DNA from 4 places in the Shewanella aegiceratis genome. Region 1 is predicted to be linked to each of the others. Evidence: predicted binding sites of a transcription regulator. Region 1 holds the regulator's gene; each other region holds the start of a gene.
The links. The regulator sigma-54, encoded in region 1, starts transcription at its own class of promoters, with help from an activator protein. The targets are predictions, from matches to a motif close to GTTGGCACGNNNNTNGNNT.
Positions count from the first base shown of each region.

Region 2: K0H80_RS05625 (YggN family protein) is a predicted target of sigma-54. The motif match lies at 3,603-3,621, and genes of this name have one in related genera.
Region 3: K0H80_RS13535 (DUF3192 domain-containing protein) is a predicted target of sigma-54. The motif match lies at 3,751-3,769, and genes of this name have one in related genera.
Region 4: pdsR (proteobacterial dedicated sortase system response regulator) is a predicted target of sigma-54. The motif match lies at 2,549-2,567, and genes of this name have one in related genera.

Region 1 is NZ_CP080416.1:3,884,630-3,889,993, reverse strand. Features, by position in the region: gene K0H80_RS16900 (HPr family phosphocarrier protein) at 1-2, opposite strand, end outside; gene rapZ (RNase adapter RapZ) at 1-843, opposite strand, end outside; gene ptsN (PTS IIA-like nitrogen regulatory protein PtsN) at 840-1,283, opposite strand; gene hpf (ribosome hibernation promoting factor) at 1,286-1,573, opposite strand; gene K0H80_RS16880 (RNA polymerase factor sigma-54) at 1,604-3,091, opposite strand; gene lptB (LPS export ABC transporter ATP-binding protein) at 3,226-3,957, opposite strand; gene lptA (lipopolysaccharide transport periplasmic protein LptA) at 3,954-4,499, opposite strand; gene lptC (LPS export ABC transporter periplasmic protein LptC) at 4,486-5,043, opposite strand; gene kdsC (3-deoxy-manno-octulosonate-8-phosphatase KdsC) at 5,040-5,364, opposite strand, start outside.
Region 2 is NZ_CP080416.1:1,265,925-1,271,288, reverse strand. Features, by position in the region: gene K0H80_RS05635 (hypothetical protein) at 1-689, opposite strand, end outside; gene K0H80_RS05630 (LysR family transcriptional regulator) at 1,410-2,351, opposite strand; gene K0H80_RS05625 (YggN family protein) at 2,697-3,527, opposite strand; gene glsB (glutaminase B) at 3,838-4,752, opposite strand; gene K0H80_RS05615 (YggL family protein) at 4,752-5,075, opposite strand; gene trmB (tRNA (guanosine(46)-N7)-methyltransferase TrmB) at 5,106-5,364, opposite strand, start outside.
Region 3 is NZ_CP080416.1:3,079,956-3,085,319, reverse strand. Features, by position in the region: gene K0H80_RS13560 (alginate export family protein) at 1-584, opposite strand, end outside; gene queF (NADPH-dependent 7-cyano-7-deazaguanine reductase QueF) at 917-1,774, opposite strand; gene syd (SecY-interacting protein) at 1,835-2,497, shown strand; gene K0H80_RS13545 (Zn-ribbon-containing protein) at 2,552-3,325, opposite strand; gene K0H80_RS13540 (hypothetical protein) at 3,325-3,660, opposite strand; gene K0H80_RS13535 (DUF3192 domain-containing protein) at 3,809-4,180, shown strand; gene K0H80_RS13530 (DUF2789 domain-containing protein) at 4,330-4,560, opposite strand; gene K0H80_RS13525 (GNAT family N-acetyltransferase) at 4,701-5,351, shown strand; gene K0H80_RS13520 (Mpo1-like protein) at 5,344-5,364, shown strand, end outside.
Region 4 is NZ_CP080416.1:2,012,096-2,017,459, reverse strand. Features, by position in the region: gene K0H80_RS09085 (marine proteobacterial sortase target protein) at 1-1,631, opposite strand, end outside; gene pdsO (sortase-associated OmpA-like protein PdsO) at 1,671-2,426, opposite strand; gene pdsR (proteobacterial dedicated sortase system response regulator) at 2,646-3,338, shown strand; gene pdsS (proteobacterial dedicated sortase system histidine kinase) at 3,341-5,364, shown strand, end outside.

The sequences.
Region 1 (5,364 bases):
ATGCTTTAGTTCTCTGTGGCGCGCCTGAACCTTATGCTTGCCCTTGTTGAACAGCTTGGCGAGCTGGTCGGTCACATAGACAGATCTGTGTTGGCCGCCGGTGCAGCCGATGGCGATGGTGAGGTAGCTGCGGTTGTTGCGCTCCAGGTGAGGCAACCAGGTTTCCAGCAGGTTTTCGATCTGCCAGATGAACTTGTTGACCAGTGGCTGCTGACTCAGAAACTGCTGCACTGGCTCATCCAGGCCGGTCAGAGGCCTTAGCTCAGGTTCCCAATGGGGATTGGGCAGGAAGCGCACGTCGAACATGAAGTCGGCTTCGGTCGGCATGCCATATTTAAAGCCGAAGGACTCGAAGTTGATCACCAGCTCCTTGTCGACCGTGCCCAGCAGGATCTCGCGCACCTTGTCGCTCAACTCATAGATGTTGAGGTTAGAGGTGTCGATATAGTGATCCACGAGTTTGGCGATGGGGTCGAGCAACTTGCCCTCGAGCTGAATTGCCTCCTTGAGGGAGACCTTAGAGCGTGACAGCGGGTGTAGTCTGCGGGTCTCGCTATAGCGCTTGAGCAGCACATTGTCGCTGGAGTTCAGGAAGAAACTTAAGATTTCGGTATCTTTGGGGAGCTTGGCCAGCTGTTTTTCCAGCTGGATCTCTTCGCTGGGCATGTTGCGCACATCGACGCTGATGGCCACGAGATCGCTGCGTCCCTTGAGCTGCTCCAGCAGGGACTCCATCATCTGCAAGGGCAGATTGTCGACACAGTAGTAGCCTAGATCTTCTAGGACCCTGAGTGCGACGGATTTTCCCGATCCTGAGCGTCCGGATACCAAAACCAATTTCATTGGGTGATCACCTGATAGAGTTCGGATTCATCTTGTGTCTTTCTTAGCTGCTTCATGATCGCCTTATCATTGAGCTTCTCGGCCATAGCGGCCAGGGTGCTAAGATGTTGCTCGCATTGATCTGCGGGCACCAATAACGCAAAAAGGATATCGACGGGCTGATTGTCAATGGCATCGAATGCGATTGGTTCAGCACATTTCACCAGTACGGCCACGGGTTGATCTATGTTAGTCAGCCGTCCGTGAGGAATCGCGATACCATTGCCTATACCTGTGCTGCCCATTTTCTCTCGAGCCAGAAGGCTTTCAAATATTTCTTGAGAGGAGAGGGTGGGGTACTGGACAGCGGCTAAGTCGCTGATAAGCTCCAGTACCTTTTTCTTACTGCCCGGAGTGGCGCAGGTGGTGCACTCCGGCCGCAGGATGGTACTCAGTTCCATCGTTAATGTTTAGTAAGCTTCTCTTTGTGTTTAATGACCTGACGATCGAGTTTGTCAATCAGGGAGTCTATCGCGGCATACATGTCCGCATGTTCGGATGTTGCGAACACTTCTCCGCCACGGAGATGTAACTTTGCCTCAACCTTCTGTTGCAACTTTTCGACATTTAATACAACGTGCACATTATTGATCTGATCGAAATGACGTTCAAGCTTTGTGAATTTCTCTTCGATGTAGCTTCGTAGAGATTGGGTGATCTCGATATGGTGCCCAGTCAGGTTTATTTGCATAAAGATAGTCCTCCAGTTTCCAGGTTTGTTTTATAAGCTCTTGCGCTGATTCGAGGGCGGTATAAGCATTGCCTCGCGATACTTGGCAATGGTGCGTCTAGCCACCTTAATACCCTGTTCGGCCAAGAGTTGAGCCATCTTGCTGTCGCTCAATGGCTTTTTCTGGTTTTCCGCAGCAACCAGCTTCTTAATGAAGGCACGTATTGCTGTTGAAGAGCACTCTCCGCCATCGTCGGTACCGACGTGACTGGAGAAGAAGTATTTAAGCTCGAAGATCCCTCTCGGGGTATGCATATATTTTTGCGTGGTCACACGCGAGATGGTGGATTCATGCATCTCCACCGCCTCGGCGATGTCGTTAAGTACCATGGGCTTCATCGCCTCTTCGCCAAATTCGAAGAAACCTTGCTGGAAGTCGACGATACAGTTGGTCACCTTGAGCAGGGTCTCGTTGCGACTCTCCAGGCTCTTGAGGAACCATTTGGCTTCCTGCAGGTGACCGCGAATAAACTGGCCATCCGCCTGACTCTTAGTGCTGCGGGCCATGGCGGCATACTGTTGGTTGACGTTGATCTTGGGCATGCTGTCTGGGTTGAGCTCGACTACCCAGCGTCCCTTCTTCTTGGTGACGGTCACATCCGGGATCACGTACTCGTCGCGGCTGGCGGTGATGGCGAGGCCGGGACGGGGATTCAGGGTCTGGATCAGGGCTATGGCATCCCTCAGCTCATCTTCCTTGAGCTTGGTTTTGCGCATCAGCAGACGGAAGTCGCGTCCGGCGATGAGATCCAGGTGCTCCTTGATCAGCATGCGGGCGTTGGCGATGTGCGGCGTGTCGTCGCTGTATTGGGCTAGCTGAATCGTCAGACATTCGCTGAGGTCGCGGGCCGCCACACCAATAGGGTCGAAGTGTTGTACCCGTTTGAGCACCGCCTCGACCTCGTCTAGTTCGATCTCTGGGTCGCCCATGGCCTCGAGAATATCTTCGCAGGTCTGGGTCAGGTAACCGCGCTCGTCGATGGCGTCGATGATGGCGGTGGCGATGGCCAGGTCGTTATCGGAAAAAGGGGTCAGGTTCTTCTGCCATTCCAGGTGTTCATACAGACCTTCGCTGGTCTCGCCCTGAAAAGGCATGTCGTCGTCGCGCATGGCGCCCGAGCTTGAGTTTGGCGAGGCAGTGTAGACCTCATCCCAGGTGGTATCCACCGGCAGCTCGTCTGGCATTGAGTCTTGAGTCAGGGCGTCTGAGGTCTCGACCCCTGAGTTATCCTGGCTCGAATCCAGCTCTATCTTGTCGTCGTACTTGTTGTCGAAGCTGTCGCTGACGCTATCGTCTTGCAGCTCGATGCTGGCGCTCTCCTGCTCTTCATCCAACTCCAGTAGCGGGTTGGATTCTAATGCCTGCTGGATCTCCTGCTGCAACTCTAATGACGACAACTGCAACAGACGTATGGCCTGTTGTAGCTGGGGCGTCATGGTGAGATGCTGACCCATTTTGAGCTGAAGTGACGCTTTCATCGTACTGCTATTCCCTTGTTTCTAATTATAAAATGAGAAAGCTCTGGCTATATGTGCCGGACAAATATATCGGATAGTGCCTAAGGCCACAATTAACGCATGGTATTTCCTCTGTGGCCCCATTATAAGATTAACTATAGCTTGAATTGTTCACCTAAGTACACTGCTCGTACTTGCTGGTTGTCTAAGATTTCGGCGGGTGTGCCCTCGGCGATCAGATTACCATGGCTGACGATATAGGCTTTCTCGCAGACGTCTAATGTTTCGCGCACGTTATGGTCGGTGATCAACACCCCCAGGCCGCGATTCTTAAGCTGCTCGATGATCTTCTTGATGTCGATGACCGAGATAGGATCGACACCGGCGAACGGCTCGTCGAGAAGAATAAACTTAGGGTTGGCAGCAAGCGCCCTGGCGATCTCCACCCGGCGACGTTCACCGCCCGAGAGCGCCATGCCGTGGCTGTCACGGATATGGGTGATGTGAAACTCTTCCAGCAGGTGTTCCAGCTCCTCTTCGCGGCCATCGTTATTAAGATCGCTGCGGGTCTGGAGCACGGCCATGATGTTGTCTCGCACCGAGAGCTTACGGAAGATGCTGGCTTCCTGGGGCAGGTAGCCTATGCCTTTGCGGGCGCGCAGGTGCATGGGGTCTAGCGTCAGGTCGTCATCGTCGATAAAGATGCGGCCCTTGTCGCTCTGTACCAGGCCGACGACCATGTAAAAGGTGGTGGTCTTGCCGGCGCCGTTTGGCCCCAGCAGGCCGACGATCTGCCCGGTCTTGACCGTGAGGCTCACGTCTTGGACAACGGCACGACTCTTATAGCTCTTGGCGAGGTTCTCCGCCTTCAAGATCAGGTCTGTCATTGTTTTTCCTGTTCTGGTTTCTTCTCGGGCTTCTGCTCTGGCTGGATCTGTTCCTGATAGTTTTCAGGCTGAATGATGGTGATCACTCTGTCTTTGCCTGTGCTCTCGGCGATCAGCTGTTGCTGCTCTATGTTGTAGCGGATCTGCGAACCCGTGACCTGGCTGCCTTCCTGTTCCAGGGTGGCGTCGCCGATCAGTGTCAGGGTGCGGCTGGAAAGCTCGTAACGTATCTCCTTGGCGCTGGCCGAGGCGGGACGGCCATCTTCCATCACCTGAGAGTAAGTGGCCGGGTTGCCGGTGGCGATCAGTATCTTGCCGCTGTTCTTCTCTTTGCTGAAGGCGCGTAGTTCACTGGCCAATATCTTGATTGAGCCTTGGGTGACCTCGACCGGACCGTGGAAGATGATCTGGTTGTTCTTAATGTCGGCTTCCTGGCTGGCGGCAGAGATCTTAACCTCTTGCAGCAGGTCGTTTACCTTGGCATGGGCGCCAATACTGACCAGGGGCAGCAGGCCCGCAAGAATAAGGCTATTTAGTTTCATATGTTCCTTCTACCTGACTCGTCAGTTTTATATTTTGGGCGTTGAGATCGGCATATAGGCCTTCCCCCGTGATGAGGAAATCACGCCCTGTGATCCGAATGCTTCTGTCGGATGTCATAATCATAGTATTGAGATCCAGCTCCAGATAGGTGGTCTCTATGGTCTGAATCGGTTCCTCTGGGCTAATGGCATCAATGATAACATTATTTTCCAGGGTGACCCGTCCGCTATTTTTGTCCAATGTGCCCTTGGTGGATCTCAGGCGCCACTGGGCATCGCCGTTGTCGGGGTAGACCAGATAGATGGGCTGGGTAAAGTAGGTCTGGTTGCGCTCGGCGTAGTGCTCCATGTGACTGGCCGATACCCGGCTGTTGATGCCACCCTCATCATTGTATTGCACGCTCTTGAGATCCCGAACTATGTAGTCGGGACGATCGACATTATCCAGGGCCAGATCTTCGCTGCCCTTTTTCGACTGAACCTGCCAATAGAGGATCAGTGCTGTGCCGAAGAAGGCGATGATCGCCAGCGTGACTCTGTTCATATGCTCATTCCGTGGGCTGAGGCAAACTTATCCTGGCTGAGCAGGATGAGATCCGTCAGTTCACGCAGCGCGCCGTGGCCGCCCTTGATATGGGTAACCATGTCGGCGTGTTGGCGCACAAAGGGATGACCGTCGGCCACGCACACAGACAGGCCCACCTTCTCCATTACGGGCAGATCCACCATGTCATCGCCGATATAGGCGACTTCCTCAGGCGTCACTTTATAGTGGTTAAGCAGCTCCTGATAAGGCTCGAGCTTGTTGTCGACGCCCTGGTAGATGTGGGTGATACCCAGGGCCGTCATGCGATCTTCCACTATC
Region 2 (5,364 bases), 1.9 Mb from region 1:
TCAGGGGTCACCTTGATAAGCTTAGTCACCTTGTTGGTGGGCGCCTCGGCCATCGCCTGCTGATCGCCATGGGTGAGATAGCTCAGCGACACACTCGAGGTCAGATCAAACGGCTCCTCGGTCTGCAGGGCGCTTATCTCAACCCTGTCTCCGATAAAGTAGCTGTCTAACTGCTCGATATCACCAAGCTTATGATTGATGCTAAACAGCCCCAGATAGGCGAACACGCCGCTGCCTTGATTGGAGACGAAGAAAGGCGCCACAAATAGCATCTCGTCGCTGTTTATATCCGACACGCGCTCTTCTTCCCCATCGGCGACATGGTTTAGCGTTACTATCTTCATATAGTCCAAGTGCACACTGCCCCGCTCTGGGCCATCCTGGTAATCGCCGCTGGCAAAGCGTCTGTCGCCGCTCAGGCTGATACTGGTGAGTCTCGCCTCGGCCTGAGACTCGGGCAGCTTGATAGACCAAGCCTTATGGGTCTTGATGCTAAAGAGGGTAAGCATCACCTTATCAACATCCTCATCTAAGGGGATGACACTACCATCCTCCTTAACCACATAGAGATCGTCATTTGTAAAATTAAAACGATAGACACCCGCCAGCACCACTAGAACCAGCAAACCCACAATCAACAATAAGATCTTACGCGCCATAGACTTCCCTTTATCTCGCTTCGCACTCATCGCGCCATGCCCTTTATGCAATGGCCTTTAAACGATGCCCTTTAAGCAATGCCTCGTACACGAAACGAGCTGAAATAAACAATATCAGCACGATACTCTGAGTAACACTCAGATACCATGCACAGCGCATTAAACTATCTTTATTTTTCAGTCATAAGAAACTAAAAGATGAAGATGCTTGGTCAAAGCCAGAGCGCAATGACAGAAGGAGGAAGCTACAGGAAAAGATTGGGTGGAGATCTGGGCGCTTAATAATCCAAGGCCCTAAAAGAAAAATACCCCAGCAATCTTTGCTGGGGTAAACCAAAACTAGGATGATGGTTTTAAGGCTAGCATTGTTTTAGTTATTAAACCGCTGCCAGCATTGATTCAAGATTGCAGTAACGCCGACCTGTGTAACCCAACGAGAGAGGGGTCATTCTCTGGCTCGGCTAACTGATTCAGGTCATCCCGATATCAACTGCCACCATTGTATTAAATTAAGAACAGACTGCAACGTGAATTCCTCTCAAGCTTTAGCTCAAGCTAAATAAGCCATCGCAAAACAGAGAGGTAATACCAGTGCAACTATATGATTATAAAAAGATAACCCCCGACATCAAAAATACCGGGGGTTATCGTCTTGTTATCAGAACAATGTTTTTAAGTTATTGATAACTGAAAATCGTAAAGACCTTAGCATCAACATGGATAAAATGCTGTTTTTTCAGCCACATCCTGCTATTTACGCTGGGCATACAGGGCGGCGTATGGCTCATCCCAATATGGTGGTGAACCGATATGATCCTTAATGAAGTCGATAAAGGCGCTCACCTTAGGTGCTAGGTGTTTACGTCTTGGGTAAACAGCCTGCAATGGCAGATGGTGAGTCAACTGCCATTCTGGCAATAAGGGAACCAGGGTGCCCTTCTCTATCTCATTCTCAAGCAGGTAACTGGCAAGATACACCACACCCAGGCCGCTCACGGCTGCAGACTTAAGCGCAGGCGCGTTGTCGACCCTGAAGTTACCCGATACGCCAATCTCACAATAGTCATCACCCTTCTTAAACTGCCACACACTGTGCTCATGCCACTCGCCGTGATACACGAGGCAGTTATGATCCACCAGCTGCTCTGGACGCTCAGGATAACCGTGCTTGGCCACATACTCGGGAGATGCCGCCAGCAGGAACTGACACTTCATCAGGGGTCTGGCCACCATGCCAAGCGGCAGCTGCTCAGACATGGTCAACAGGAGATCTAAGCCCTCACTGACCACATCGACTTTATGATCCAACAGGCTAACCTGTAGCTCCAGCTCAGGGTGTCTGGCCATAAAATCAGGCAAGGCAGGAATGATGTGCATGGTACCGAAGGATTGGGAGATCCCCACCTTGAGTACACCGCGCGTGGCATCGTTGAGATTGTGTACGCTGGCGACTGCCTGATCGGCATCGCGAAGCAACTCTTCACCCTGGGCATAAAGCAGCTGTCCCGCCTCGGTTAGACTCAAGCTACGAGTGGTACGCTGTATCAGCTGAACACCTAATTTATGCTCAAGGTCGGCAACCTGAGTACTGACCTTTGATTTAGAAATCCCCAATTTTCGCGCGGCAGAGCTAAAGCTCCCGGCGCGAGCAACATGAGTAAAAATTGCAATAGGTTCTAAAAGTTCTAACATTTAAATAGCCTTAAGGTGTTTGCGACCCTATAAATACCAATTATAAATCATAGAGATACCTCCTAAGTGCGAAGTTATCCCTTTGACTATGCAGATTATTTTAAGAGTAGAGTCAGACTGTTAGCCATTTCGTTATCGAAATTTCGCCAGCATTGTTATTATTTTTTACAAGTATACCAAAGATTTGCTCTTTGATTCTAATACCTATTTTCTAGCCACTATACACCCAGTTAGGAGTGGAGGAAAAGTCATAACAATGGCAGGTCCAGAATAAAAAAAGCCCTGCACCCAAGGTAAGTGCAGGGAAATGTGGATCTTGCTATGCCAGAGGAAATCGTTTGCGGGCTATTCCCGCAGGGTTTGTTGCTTAGCGCTCACCAGTGGGTAGTCACGTAGGGCCGGTACTTCACTGCGCATCTGGGACTCTAGGGCCACCAGCTGCTGGAAGTTGTCACACAGCTTGTCGGCGCGCGCCTCGAGATCTGTGGCCTGCTGTTCAATCTGGGCTTCGATATCGTCGCCCACCTTGTCCATCTTGGCTGAGAAGGCGTTCATCTTCTCTTGGAAGCTCTCACCGTCGCCCTTCATCATCTCGCTGCCCAGGGTCATCATCATGCTACCGATAGAACTCTGCACCAGCTGCTCCATCTCTTGCTCGAACTCTTTACCGAAGGTGTCTTCGATAGAAGATTCGGTGGCGCCCAGGTAGAACTTGTCGCCATTTTGGTAGGCAACAGTGTCGATACGCTTCGACAGGCCGTCCATCATCTCATCAATCTTGGCACCGGCGGCATCGCCCAGCAGCGGCGTGAGCGCCATGCTCACGGCGGTAGACGCGATATCGACGGCATCATGCACCACGTCGATCACCTCGGGAAGCTGCTTAGATACCTCGCCGGCATATTGATTAACCAGCGCCTGCTGTTTGTCGTTTAGCTCAACCTTGTCACCGTTAACATAGAGACGCCCAAGCTCGATGCGATACACTTCTTTCTTCGCCTCACTGACCACCAACTTGCTCGGCTCGACTGAAACGTCGTAATTGAGGCTCACCTCGCACTGTTTGTCATCCCGTCCAAAGGAGATGTGGTTGTCCTTATCTTCACCGGCCCAGGCGGCGCTGGTGGTGGCAAGTACGAAAGCTGTCAGTCCAAGAGATGCGGTCAATTTCTTCATATTCTTATTCCTTAAGTCATCGAAAATCACATGATGAGAAGCTTAAGGTGCACCATGTGTCGTTGATGACTAACAATACAGGTATCGTGCCAATTTTCACTAATTAAATATAATCAATGAATTAGCTAAAAATTACGATGTAGTCCAAGGCTATAAGTCGGCTATGGGCTAATAAAAGTAAAGCCTTCAACCAGTTTTTAGTAAATTTCACCATCGAGGCGAATACAGCTAAGAGATAAAAAGTAAAATGCAGAGAAAGATTAAGACAGAGCAAAGAGTAAAATGAAAGAGCGCCTAATCAGGCGCTCTTTTAGAAGATAGAACGGCCCAGGGCTTGGGAAAGCTTCTCGAGTGCGGCGGTGCCCGCTAGAGAGTTACCGTTCTTATCCAGCTCGGGCGACCAGACGCAGATGCTCATATCGCCCGGGATCACGGCGATGATGCCGCCACCCACGCCGCTCTTACCCGGCATGCCGACCCGATAGGCAAACTCCCCCGCACCGTCGTACAGACCAGATGTCGCCAGCAACGCGTTAAGCTTACGTGTCTGTATGGGCGAAACCACCTGCTCTGCCGAGAGGCTTTGGCCTCGGTTGGCCAGATAGAGCATGGCTTTGGATAGATCGGCGCAGCTCATCTTCAGAGCACAATAGTGAAAGTAGTTTCTCAGCACCCTATCGACATCGTTATTAAAGTTGCCGAAGGACTTCATCAGGTAAGCGATGGCCGCGTTGCGGGCGCTGTGCTCATATTCAGAGGCCGCGACACGCTTATCATAAATCACATGGGGGTTGGCGCTGAGCTTTCTGACCACCTCGAGCATACGATGCTTAGGCGCGCCGAGACGGCTCTGCAGCAGATCGGCGATGATCAGGGCGCCGGCGTTGATAAAGGGATTTCTCGGCACTCCGCGCTCAAGCTCTATCTGCACCAGGGAGTTAAAGGACTGCCCCGAGGGCTCCTTGCCGACGCGAGACCAGATCTCAGCCTCCTCGTACAGGGTCAAAGCGACCGTGAGGCTAAAGACCTTAGAGATACTCTGGATCGAAAAGGGCTCGAGATAGTCTCCAGCCCCTATGGTTTGACCATCGATTGTGGTCACGGCGATCCCAAGCTTGGTAGGATCCACCTCGGCCAGGGCGGGAATATAGTCGGCGACCTTGCCCTTTCCCAGCAGAGGACGCACCTGCTCGATAATAGTCTCGAGCAGGTCCTTCTGTGGCATTAGTTCCACCAGATGTCGTACAGCTCGCTGACCACGACATCTTTAGCTGGCTGACTCTTCCAGAAGTCACTCACGGCCTGCCTGTCTTCTTCGGTGCACTTGCCGATAGTTTGAGTGGCGATGATGCCTTCCCACTCTTTATGGCCGCCACCGTGGAAACCCAGCTTTCTCTCTTCGATCACCTGGTCGATAAACTGATCGACGATAGCATCGATCTGCTCTTCGCTTACCGAATCATCGAAGGTCCAATTCACATCGAAGCCGAACTCTTGAAACTCATCAATGCGTAATTTTTTACGTAAACGACGACTACGTGTTGCCATGTGTATTCCCTCTTTTAATAGAAATTAAGCTTACTCGGTACGCTCGAACATCAGATCCCAGACGCCATGTCCCAGACGATGGCCCCTGGCCTCAAACTTGGTCAGCGGACGGTGATCGGGACGGGGCACAAAGTCGCCATCCTGCGCCTGGTTCTTATAGCCAGGCGCCGCACTCATTACCTCTAACATGTGCTCGCTGTAGTTTTCCCAATCGGTCGCCAAGTGAAACACACCACCTATCTTCAGGCAGCGACGGATAAGCTCGGCAAACTCCGGCTGAACGATACGG
Region 3 (5,364 bases), 800 kb from region 1:
AAGTCTAACCCTTTGTAGTTAACGTTAACCAGGTGGGTCTTGTTCTTGTGCTCATCCTTGCCAGAACCTTCCGGGAAGATACGATTAACGTTATTCACATAGGCGTAGTAAGCCGTCAGCCCCTCGACCGCAGTGTTCTTCACCGAGAAGGCATCATAGGTTTGTTCATTTTGACGGAAGCCAACACCACCGACGAAACGTTGGTTGTCGAGCAGGATGCGCTGACGACCGTATTGGGCCAAGGTATTGGCCGGGCCGCGGTAGCCGATAAAGGCCTGATTAATTTGTGTATATTCATAGTCGGCAATCAGCGGCTCATCGTCGGTAGAGCGCACGTCGTCCACTTCAGCCAGGGCAAATAGCTTGTAGATGTCGCCGGTTTGATAGGTCAGGCGGGTACGCAGTGTGGTTTGATTTTGCTGGTCGACATCGGCCAGATCCACATCTTCATAGCGCAGGCGGAACTGCACTTTGACTTGAGAATCGTCGATAAAGGCTTTCTTGAGGGGATCGATGCTCTCTGTCGCAAGGGCAGAGGCGGACAAGCTGGCAAGCACGGCGAGGCTGAGGGCGTGAAGTTTCATTAATTGTGATCCTTTTGTTTGGTCATTGCTCAGGAGCTGTTATAGGGCTGCAAAAGGATCGGTTTGTTGATCTAAAACAATGTTGCACAGTGATTGATTTTTTGTGTCAATAATTGTGATAAAGATCATGAGCTTATACTAAATTAGAGGTATCCCTAAAGTGGTATTTTTTAAGGTGTGCTAAATAATATTTTTTGCATGCATTGAGGTGAGATGAAGTGAGATGAAGTGAGATGAGTTGGCACGTGAGGTGAGTGTAGCGCTTTTATTACTTCATTGGGGCTCATAACAAAAAGCCCGCTTAATGCGGGCTCAATCCTTCATCCACCAGGTTACTGGCGTGCCAGTCGATGGTTTTCGGGTGGATTTTCGAAGTCGCTGCGATAGGGGTTGATATCTAGGCCGCCGCGGCGGGTGTAGCGTGCGTAGACGGTCAGCTTGGCGCAATGACACAGGCGCTTGAGGTCGACGAAGATACGCTCGACACACTGCTCGTGAAACTCATTGTGCTGCCTGAAGGAGATCAGATACCGCAGCAATTTCTCGCGATCTATCTTTGGGCCCTGGTAGCGGATCATCACGCTGCCCCAATCGGGCTGAGAGGTGATCAGGCAGTTAGACTTCAACAGGTTAGAGGTGAGTGTCTCGGCCACCACGCTCTTGTCGTCTGTGCTGTCGATAAGGTAGTCGCTCGAAAATTCGTAGTTGTCGATCTCAATATCCAGATCGTCGATACAGGTGCCAGGCAGTTCCACGACGCGCTGATGGGCGAACTGCTTTGGCTCGATGATCTTGACCACTACCTCACCGCCTGCGCAGGCCGACAGATCCTTAGCCAGGGTCTGCTGAACCTGCTCGATGGAGTCGAAACGGGTCTGGTTGAAGCTGTTGAGATAGAGCTTGAAAGACTTGGACTCGATCAGATTGTCGCTGTTGAAGTCGAGGATAAACTCGGCGATGGCCACCATGGGCTTGCCTTTGGCGTTTAACCAGGAGAGTTCATAGCCGGTCCAGATGTCGGCGCCATGGAAGGGCAGGGTATCGCCTAAGGCGATGGCATCCCGATTGAGCTGGCGTGGTACGCCTTGTAGCAGGGAGGCATCGTATTGGGCCTGATAGCCGGTCGATTTACCTAAGGTCAGTTTGGACAACGCGGGGGCGTCGCGATAAGGGTCATGAACCTGTGTCATCAATCGTTTTTCCATGTCAAAATAGGCGCACATTATACTTAAAATTCGGGTAACTGCTAAGTGTCTTCTTTGCCTGCACTGGATCAATTTTTTACGCTTTATCATCAAGCCTATAGCGATAGACTGGGGGAATCGCCCCGTTATTTCCCGCTAGGGGAGGCCTCTCCCTGCGTGCTGGAGTGTGATCAGGAGAAGGTCGATGCCTCGCCCGAGCGTTCGGTGCAGTGGCAGGCGGTAAAACGCGACAGCCGGGGGCTGTTTGATAACATAGAGCATGCCCTCTCAATCACACTGCATCCAAGCATACAGGCCTTCTACGGGCGTTACTTTGCGGCGCCGTTGATGTTTGACTCAGACTTTGGTGAGGGTGAGTTGTTGCAGCCCTGGAACCAACAAGATTTTGAATATCTGCAGCAAAACCTTATCGGCCATCTGATGATGAAGCAGAAGCTGAAACAGCCTGCGACCTGGTTTATCGGTGTGCTGGGGGAGGGGGATGAGATGCTGGTGGTGGAGAACGAGACCGGCAGCGTCTGGATAGAGATCCCAGGCGAGCAGCCACATAGGCAATTGGCCGCTAGCCTGGATGATTTTATCGCCTCTCTTCGCCCGCGAGTCTGTCCGCCGCAAAAGCCGGTTGAAGTGCCTATGCCCGAGATGGATCATCCCGGGATTTGGCAGCGACTCAAGACCATGTGGCGGCACCTAGGCTCAAGGAGATAGTCGGCGTGTTGAAAGATAATTAGCTCGCGAGAAGAGAGTGAGCGCGAACCGCCATTAGAGATGATCCCAGGAGATGTTGGAGACGATGCGGCAGTTGTCGCACCTGAAGTGGAAAAGATCCAGCAAAGGGGTTTCCAATAGCCAGTGAGTGTTACCGCAGCGAGGACAGGGCCTTTGCTGCTCGGCGGCCAGGCTCTCGCCGCCCACGCGGTAGAGATAGTAGTAGGTGGGGATCTTGGTGAGATATTCGATGCGTCCACGCAGATCCCAGCCTCGGCGAAACAGGTCGCTGTCACACTGGCTCAATTCATCTAAGGCGGCGAACTCCGCCTTAGTGGCCGCCGCCATCTGCAGTTCATCGCAGGCCTGCCATTCGGTTTGCCACTTGATCACCCGTTTGTGATCGCCGTTGAAGGTTGCAGGGATCTGATACAGGGGAATGGGTTGCAGGGTATCGCCGTTTCGTAGCGGCGAGCACATGTGTACATAGCTGGTGTAGAGCAGTTGCCAGCTGGGCGTCTCAGTGCTGCTGACTTCAGAGTTGATATCCTGGCCGATATATTTTTCCCTTGGATGCAGCAGCTTAGCCTGGGTAAGCTCCTCGAGCGCGTAATTGACCCAGGGGCTGTTGAATCGTTTGGCCAGGCTACTCTTTTCTGGCAGCAGCAGGCGTACCCTGAACTCCCCTTCATTGAAGGCCACGGCAAATTCTCGGCCTAGTACCTGGCCATTGGCCCGGTAGGCTTCCATCAGACCATTAATCGCGCGTTCGGCGGCCGTAATAGTGGTGTTGTCAAAACACTCGAATCTGAGTTCCACCACGTGCATCAGCGAGGGTCCTTGTCGTTCAATTTGGCTTCGAGTTCGCTGATACGCTCAACCAAGGCCTGTTGATTGGCTGTGAGCCTGGCAACCTGCTCGGCGAGCTGCGCCAGCGTTGGCGTAGCGTCGTCGCTTTGGACATTTGCTGCTGGCGCGGTCGAGGTTACCACTATCGCCGCCTGCTCATCGGCTGACATAGATTTAAAGCGTTGTAATCCTTGAACCAGGATAGGCATGGGCAGCGAGTTGCCCAGATTTGCCTTGATCAATGCCAGGCTGGGAGGCTTACCCGCCAGACTCAATTTACGTGCGGCGACCAGCACCTGTTCGAGTGGACTCATGATTGGTGAAATTCCTTACTTTTTAGCCTGACAGACATACTCTTGAACCTTGGGCCTGCTTCAAGGTGTTGAAAATTATAGATATATCTGTTTGGCATAAGCTTTGCTTTACCTGAATCCAGTTATAATAGATAAACAGGACGTGAAAGTGAAAACAAAATTAATAACAGCATTGGTCTTCGGCGCGACCAGTATAGCGCTATCTGGGTGTGTATTGAATGTGGGTGAAGGCGACAAGGGCTGGAGCACGGGTAATTCTTGGGAGCGCGTGCAGGAGCAGAATCGCGTGAATTTGTCTAAGTTGTCCTTGGGGATGACGCGCGATCAGGTGATGACACTTATGGGCACCGCCGATTTTAACGAGGCCTATACCAAGCAAGATAAGACGATCAACGTGCTCTACTATCGTACCCAGCGTACGCGCGAAGATGGCACCACCACCAAGGATGAATGTACGCCTATCGTGATCACAGACAATCGCGTCGTGGGCTGGGGTGAGAAGGCTTACCACAACATGTAATGGGATACTCTTTAGTAAAAAGGCAAGCCAGTTCGGCTTGCCTTTTTTGTATAAGCCATTCACAAGTGAGACTTTTCGAAGCCTAACTTTTAAGCCTATTCTTTAGTCCCAGATACCCGAGTCATAAGAGGATGTTTAAGCCTCGCTATCTAAGTGCGAAGCTGGGCATCGAGGTGATCGATCACCTCTGTCCACATGGCATCTTCTGCTAAGGCTTCGGCTAAAAAATGCCTCTGGGCCTGGGTCCAAAAGGGGGCCTCGGCGATATGGATCTCCGCGGAGATGGAATGCTGCTTGATGAAAGCCTCAACGGCATCGGGTTCACTCGGCAGGCCGAGTTGGTCAAATAGGGTGGCTAGATCCGGTTGTGTGATGTCCATCTTATCCCTCGCTTGTTGATGATGAGGTGCTTCTATTTAGTATGCGATAAATTGATAAAGTTTCGAATCGATTAAAGTTTGCACTTTTTTACAAGCTTGTTACATTGGACCATGTTGATCTGGATCAAGGAATAACAGCAATGATGACAACAGCTACCCCACCTGTTAACGAAACCTATAAAGCTGTCTATTTAACCGCCGAAGACCTACGCGTCGCCGCCTCGATTCTCTATAACGCCTACCATGACGACCCCTTCTTTATTGCTGCCCTGCATAAGGGAGACAAGGCGCAATATGAGCAGAAGCTACGCGGTGCCATTCGCGAGGAACTGCACACCCTGTGGCAAGAGGAGCAGGCATTGATCGGCCTGTTTGAGGAGGAGCGCCTGATTGGCTTGGCCTGTATCGTGACCCAGCAGGTGCCATTGGGGGAGGCCAGATACTGGCATTGGCGCCTGAAGATGTTGCTGAGCGCCGGCTGGCAGTCGACCCAGGCGCTGATGAAGAAAGAATCTTCGATTCTAGAGCATCTACCCAGCACTCAATGTGGCATATTGCAGTTCATTGCCGTCACACCGATAGAGCAGCATAAGGGGTTAGGTAGACGTTTGATCCAGGCTGTGATGAGCTGGTGCGACGAGCAACCGGAGCTCGAAGGGGTTGGGGTTTACGTGACCCAGGATGATCATGCCCACCTGTTTTCCTCCATGGATTTTGCCCCCATCGAGCGCCTTGTCATAGGCGGCGTGCCGGGCGAGCTGCTTTTCTACCGGAGCCCTGAGATTGAGTAAGCGCTACACCAAC
Region 4 (5,364 bases), 1.9 Mb from region 1:
CCCACGGTAAACAGCCGCTGGCGGCCGATATTGGCGGCGATCAGCGCAAACAGCGAGGCCTCGTTGCCCACGGCGCCGTCTGTGATAAACACCACCTGTTTCAAACGCTCGGGTTTTACGGCCGAAGCGATGGGCGACACGCGGGACTCTGGCTGACTCAAGGCCCGCAGCAGCGCCGGGGCCATCTCGGTTCCGCCATCGGCCTCCAGGCTCTGAACGAACAGATTGGCCTTGCCCAAATTGGCGGCGGTGGCTGACAAGGCCACCGGCGACAGGCTGCGCACGCTGCTGTCAAAGGCGATCACATTGAAGGTATCCTGGCTGCCAAGGCCTGCTAAGGCGTTTAAGATGGCCGACTTGGCCTGGGCGATAGAGTCCCCCGTCATCGAGCCCGAGGTATCGATCACCAGTGTCAGCTCTCTTGGCAGGCGCACCCTCGCCTTATCCTGGGGCGGCATCAGCATCACCAGGGCGTAGCTGTCTTGCGCCTCTTTATCACTCGCTTGCGCCTCGGCTGGGTGATTCGCTTTCGCTTCGCTCACCACCTGAGCGTTGCCTGCCTGTGAAGATGCAAGAGATTCTTCATTCTTGAATTCATGGTTCTTGAATTCATGAGTCTTGCCTAATTGCGCAAACATCACGGCGCTTGGCTGCTCGGCAAGCAGCGGCCGCCACTTAAGCAGAAAGTCGCGATCGGGTCTCAGGTTGGCAGTGAGATTGAGCCCTATCTTAGTGCCGCCAAGCTGGGTCTGGCGCATCTGATGATAGGGGGTCTCCAGTCGGCTGATGGCCATGCCAGCATCCAGTACCACATCCAGATAGAGCTTCTGCTCATTGGGCTGTGCGCCCTCATTCAGGGCGTTAAGTCCTTGAGCATCGTTAACTGATGCTTGTTCTAAGTCTGGAGCGTGCCCCTTTGGAAAATATCTCGGGGTGATTGCCGTAGGAAAACGCAGACTGAACTCGCCATCTTGATAACGCACCTGCTGCTGATAGGCGATCTCCACCACCAAGGCCTCGCCGGGCCCCAGGTTCGCCACCTCTGAGGTGAAGATGTTGGGTCTTTGCTGACTCACCAGGCTGGCCTTCTTGCCGCTGGCCTTGGCCTGTTCAAAGGTTTGCCTCGCCACTGCCTTGGGCTGGATCTCACCGATTATTACCCGCTGGCCGATATGTAGCTTGAGGCTGTCGACCGCGGCATCGTGAGGCAGCGGAAATTGATAGCGGCCATTGAGCCAATGCTCACTGTCATTCACAAACACCTGCTTGACCGACACCCGATTGATCCAACCTGAGATGTTCATCTGCACCTGGGTATCCACGGCAAGGGCCGTGGCGGGCAACTCGCTCGTTAGCTGAACGCCATCTAAGCGATATTCGAGCACACCCTGACCTAAAATGGGCTCATCGGCGGCGGGCAGATCGAAATGGTGCAGCTGCTCACCATATTTGGCAGCCGTCACATTGACGCCGGCCGGTTGCCCCATGCGCGCGAAGGCCGGCGTCGTCGAGCCAATCGCGCTGACGCTAAACACCAAGGCGGCGAGCACCAGACGCTGGCAAGAAAAAAGCGCCCCCCTCGGGGGGCAAAGGTCGGTCTGGTTCATCCTGAGACGCGGGCGTGGCAACATCTTACTTCTCCTTTTACGCGTTGCTTCATGGTGCGGGATCTAGTTAGATGCCAGGGCGGTATCGCCAGGCAGCAACTTGATGGTGACGCGGCGATCGAAGAAGTCATTTTCGAAGCTCTGTTCATCCTTCACCGGCGCGCTGGCGCCATAGGCCTTGGCATCCAGACGGGCCTCATCCACGCCTCTGGAGACTAGGTAGCTTCTCACCTCGGCGACGCGCTGCTCTGACAACGCCTGGTTGTAGCTGCTGTCACCGCGGCGATCGGCGTAGCCGGTAAGATCTAATTTCAGCTGCGGCGAGATCGCCATGGCATCGGCCACCTCGTTGAGCTGGCTCTGAAAGTGCGGCTCGACGGTAGATGAGCCCGTTTTAAACTGGACGTTTAGCCCCAGGGCCAGCTCTTCCAAACGGGTGCCCTGATGCTGTCTAAGCTGTGCCAGTTCCACCTTGGCCTCTTGATACTCCTGCTGCACCGTCAGCAGCGCCTCATTTTGCTGCTTGAGCGCCATCATACGGCTCTCCTGCTCGGCTAACGTGGCCTGCTGCTGTTTGATCTCGCTGTCGTTGGCCACAGTCTGGCCTATCATGCCGCCGGTGAAGGCGCCGATAATAGCCCCCACAGGGCCGGCAACCACGGCACCCAGCACTATGCCAGAGCCAACACCGATAAGCGCCTCTTCATCAGCCGAGCTATTGTTTGTACTTTGAGTCGCTTGAGTTGCGGGGGCAGCGAAAGCCATTGAGCTGCCAAATAACGAAACACTGATTAATGCGGCAATGATCTGCTTCTTCATGGGAAAATCCTCAAGTTGACATGGATTGGTGAATAAGAACCCTGTGGTTCCTGTCGATGAGGTCATTAAACCTGAGTGAAATGGCAAGTCCGGGGTGCAAAAATGACGATGCGCAGACCAAATGTGGCAAGAAAATGGCTTTTACCCCGGGCCACTTTTCTCCCGGGTATTTTGCTGTATAGTCACACTCCAGAAACCCTAAGCTGTAATGGATGGATCATGAAGCGTATTGCAATAGTGGAAGATGAGGCGGCTATCCGCGAAAACTACAAAGAGGTGCTGCAGCAGCAAGGCTACTTTGTGCAGGCGTACGCCAACCGCCCCAGCGCCATGGAGGCCTTCAACACGCGTCTGCCTGACTTAGCAATCATCGACATCGGCCTGGAAGATGAGATAGATGGCGGCTTTACCCTGTGCCAGTCACTCAGGGCCATGTCGAACACCCTGCCTATCATCTTTTTGACCGCCAGAGACAGTGACTTCGACACCGTCTGCGGCCTGAGACTGGGCGCCGACGACTATCTGAGCAAAGATGTCAGCTTCCCCCATCTGATCGCCCGCCTCGCCGCGCTATTTAGGCGCTCGGACATCCAAAATGGCGCTAATCCACAAGATGGCATGATAGAGCACGGCAACCTGACCATAGATGTCAACCGCATCCAGGTCTACTGGAAGCAGCAGCCAATCGAGCTGACGGTAACCGAATTTTGGATGGTGCACGCCCTGGCCAAACGCCCAGGCCATGTGCGTAGCCGTCAGGCACTGATGCAGGACGCCAAGATCTATGTGGATGACAGCACCATCACTTCCCACGTGAAGCGGATCCGTAAGAAATTTATCAGCCAGGACCCAGAATTCGATTGCATCGACACCGTCTACGGCATGGGCTATCGCTGGGATACCCAAGACTAAGCATGTTTAATCTGCCCATCGGCCTACGCACTAAGGTCGCCGTACTCTCCCTGTTCCTGCTCTGCCTGCCCTGGCTGGGTTATCAATATGTGTGGGAGATGGAAAAATACCTGCGCCACGGCCAGGAAAAGACTCTTGAAGGCACCACTCAAGCCCTAACCACAGCCCTGCATGAACGACCCAAACTGTTCGACAAGCAGGCAAGCTTTCTGTCACAGGTGAAGAAGGGGCGGGATCTTTACGCCTATCCCCTAACCGGCCCTATCCATCTGGATGGCAAGCTGGGCGAATGGGCCTCTAACCGCCACCGCGCGGTGACCTATGGCGCCGATCACCAGCTGTTTAAAGCCGATGACGGCAACCCCCTCAACGTCAGTTTCACCCATATGGTGGGCAAGTATGCCGGCTACCTCTATGGCTATTTCGAGGTGACAGATCCTAAGGTGATCTACCGCGGCACCAACAGCCTGCGCATCGACAACAACGATCATCTGGCCATCGCCACCCTGGCGCCCGACGGCCAGTTTCGCCGTTACATCGTCGCCACCATACGTGACGGCTGGATCAGCGCCTTCGAGCTGCCCGCCGATCCCCGCAAGTCCCAGCCCGTCAACCCTGAGGTACGCATTCAGGGCAAGTGGCTGAAGACAGATAAAGGCTACAACATCGAGCTGAGGATGCCGCTTGAGATGGTGGGCAGCAAGCTGGGCTTTGCCATCGTCGATGTTAACGACAGAAAGGAACGTAACGTCGAGGCGATCGTCGGCACCTCGGCTACGGATGATGTTACCAAGCTGGGGACGGTACTGGTGCCTTCGCCGGAGATCGAGAGCATCATCAAGGGGATGAGCCACAACAGCTCGCGGATCTGGGTGGTTGATCGCCACGGCCGGGTACTGGCGAAATCCGGCGACATCTACAGCAGCACCAATGTGTGGGCGCAGACGGCAACCGAGCAGACACCAGACACCTTCTGGGGCCGCTTCAAGCAGCAGTTCCTGCACCCGCTCTACTATCGCATTCTGACCACGCCGCCTAAGCATTTCGTCGACTCGCTAAAAGACTCTACCGTGCTGGAGGGCAGCCATATCCGCAAGGCCCTGGCCGGTCAGTTTGGCTCCACCTGGCGCCTCAGCCCAGATGGCAAGGCGGTGATCCTCGCCGCCGCCAGCCCCATCTGGATCGACGATACCGTGATGGGCGTAGTGATCGCCGAGGAGACCACCCACGGCATCCGCACCCTGCGCAACAAGGCGCTGGAGAAGCTGTTTAACGTGATCCTGACCGTGATGAGCATGGGCACACTAGCGCTCTTCTTCTTCGCCTCCAGCATCTCCAGCCGCATCCGTAAGCTAAGGGACGATGCCGAGCAGGCGATCGACAGCCAGGGGCGGATCAGAAAGGCGATAGTCGGCTCTAAGGTGCGTGACGAGATAGGCGATCTCAGTCGCAGTTTCGCCAGCATAGTCGGCCGACTGAGCCAATATACCCACTATCTGGAGAACATGTCGTCGCGCCTTGGCCATGAGCTGCGCACCCCGGTTGCCGTGGTGCGCTCGTCCCTCGAGCACCTCAACAGCCAGGATCTGCCGCCGCAACATCAGAAGTATGTGGACCGCGCCCACGAAGGGGTGAGCCGCCTTAACATGATCCTCAACAACATGAGCGAGGCCACCCGTCTCGAAGAGGCGCTAACCGACGCCGAGGTGGACAACTTCCCCCTCTCCAAGGTGATCTCAGGTTGTATGCAGGGCTATCAGATGACCTATGCCAATCAGGTATTTGAGCTAGAGATAGATAAGGAGCCCATGACCATGCGCGGGGTGCCTGAGTATATCGCCCAGCTGATGGACAAGCTGATCGCCAACGCCATCGAGTTCAGCCAGAGTGATACGCCGATTAAGGTGTCGCTCAAGGCCAAGGGGCGTCAGGCACTGCTGAGCGTGAGTAACCTGGGGCCATCATTGCCCGCCAACATGGGCGAGCAGATCTTCGAATCCATGGTGTCTGTGCGCGCCCAGAAGGC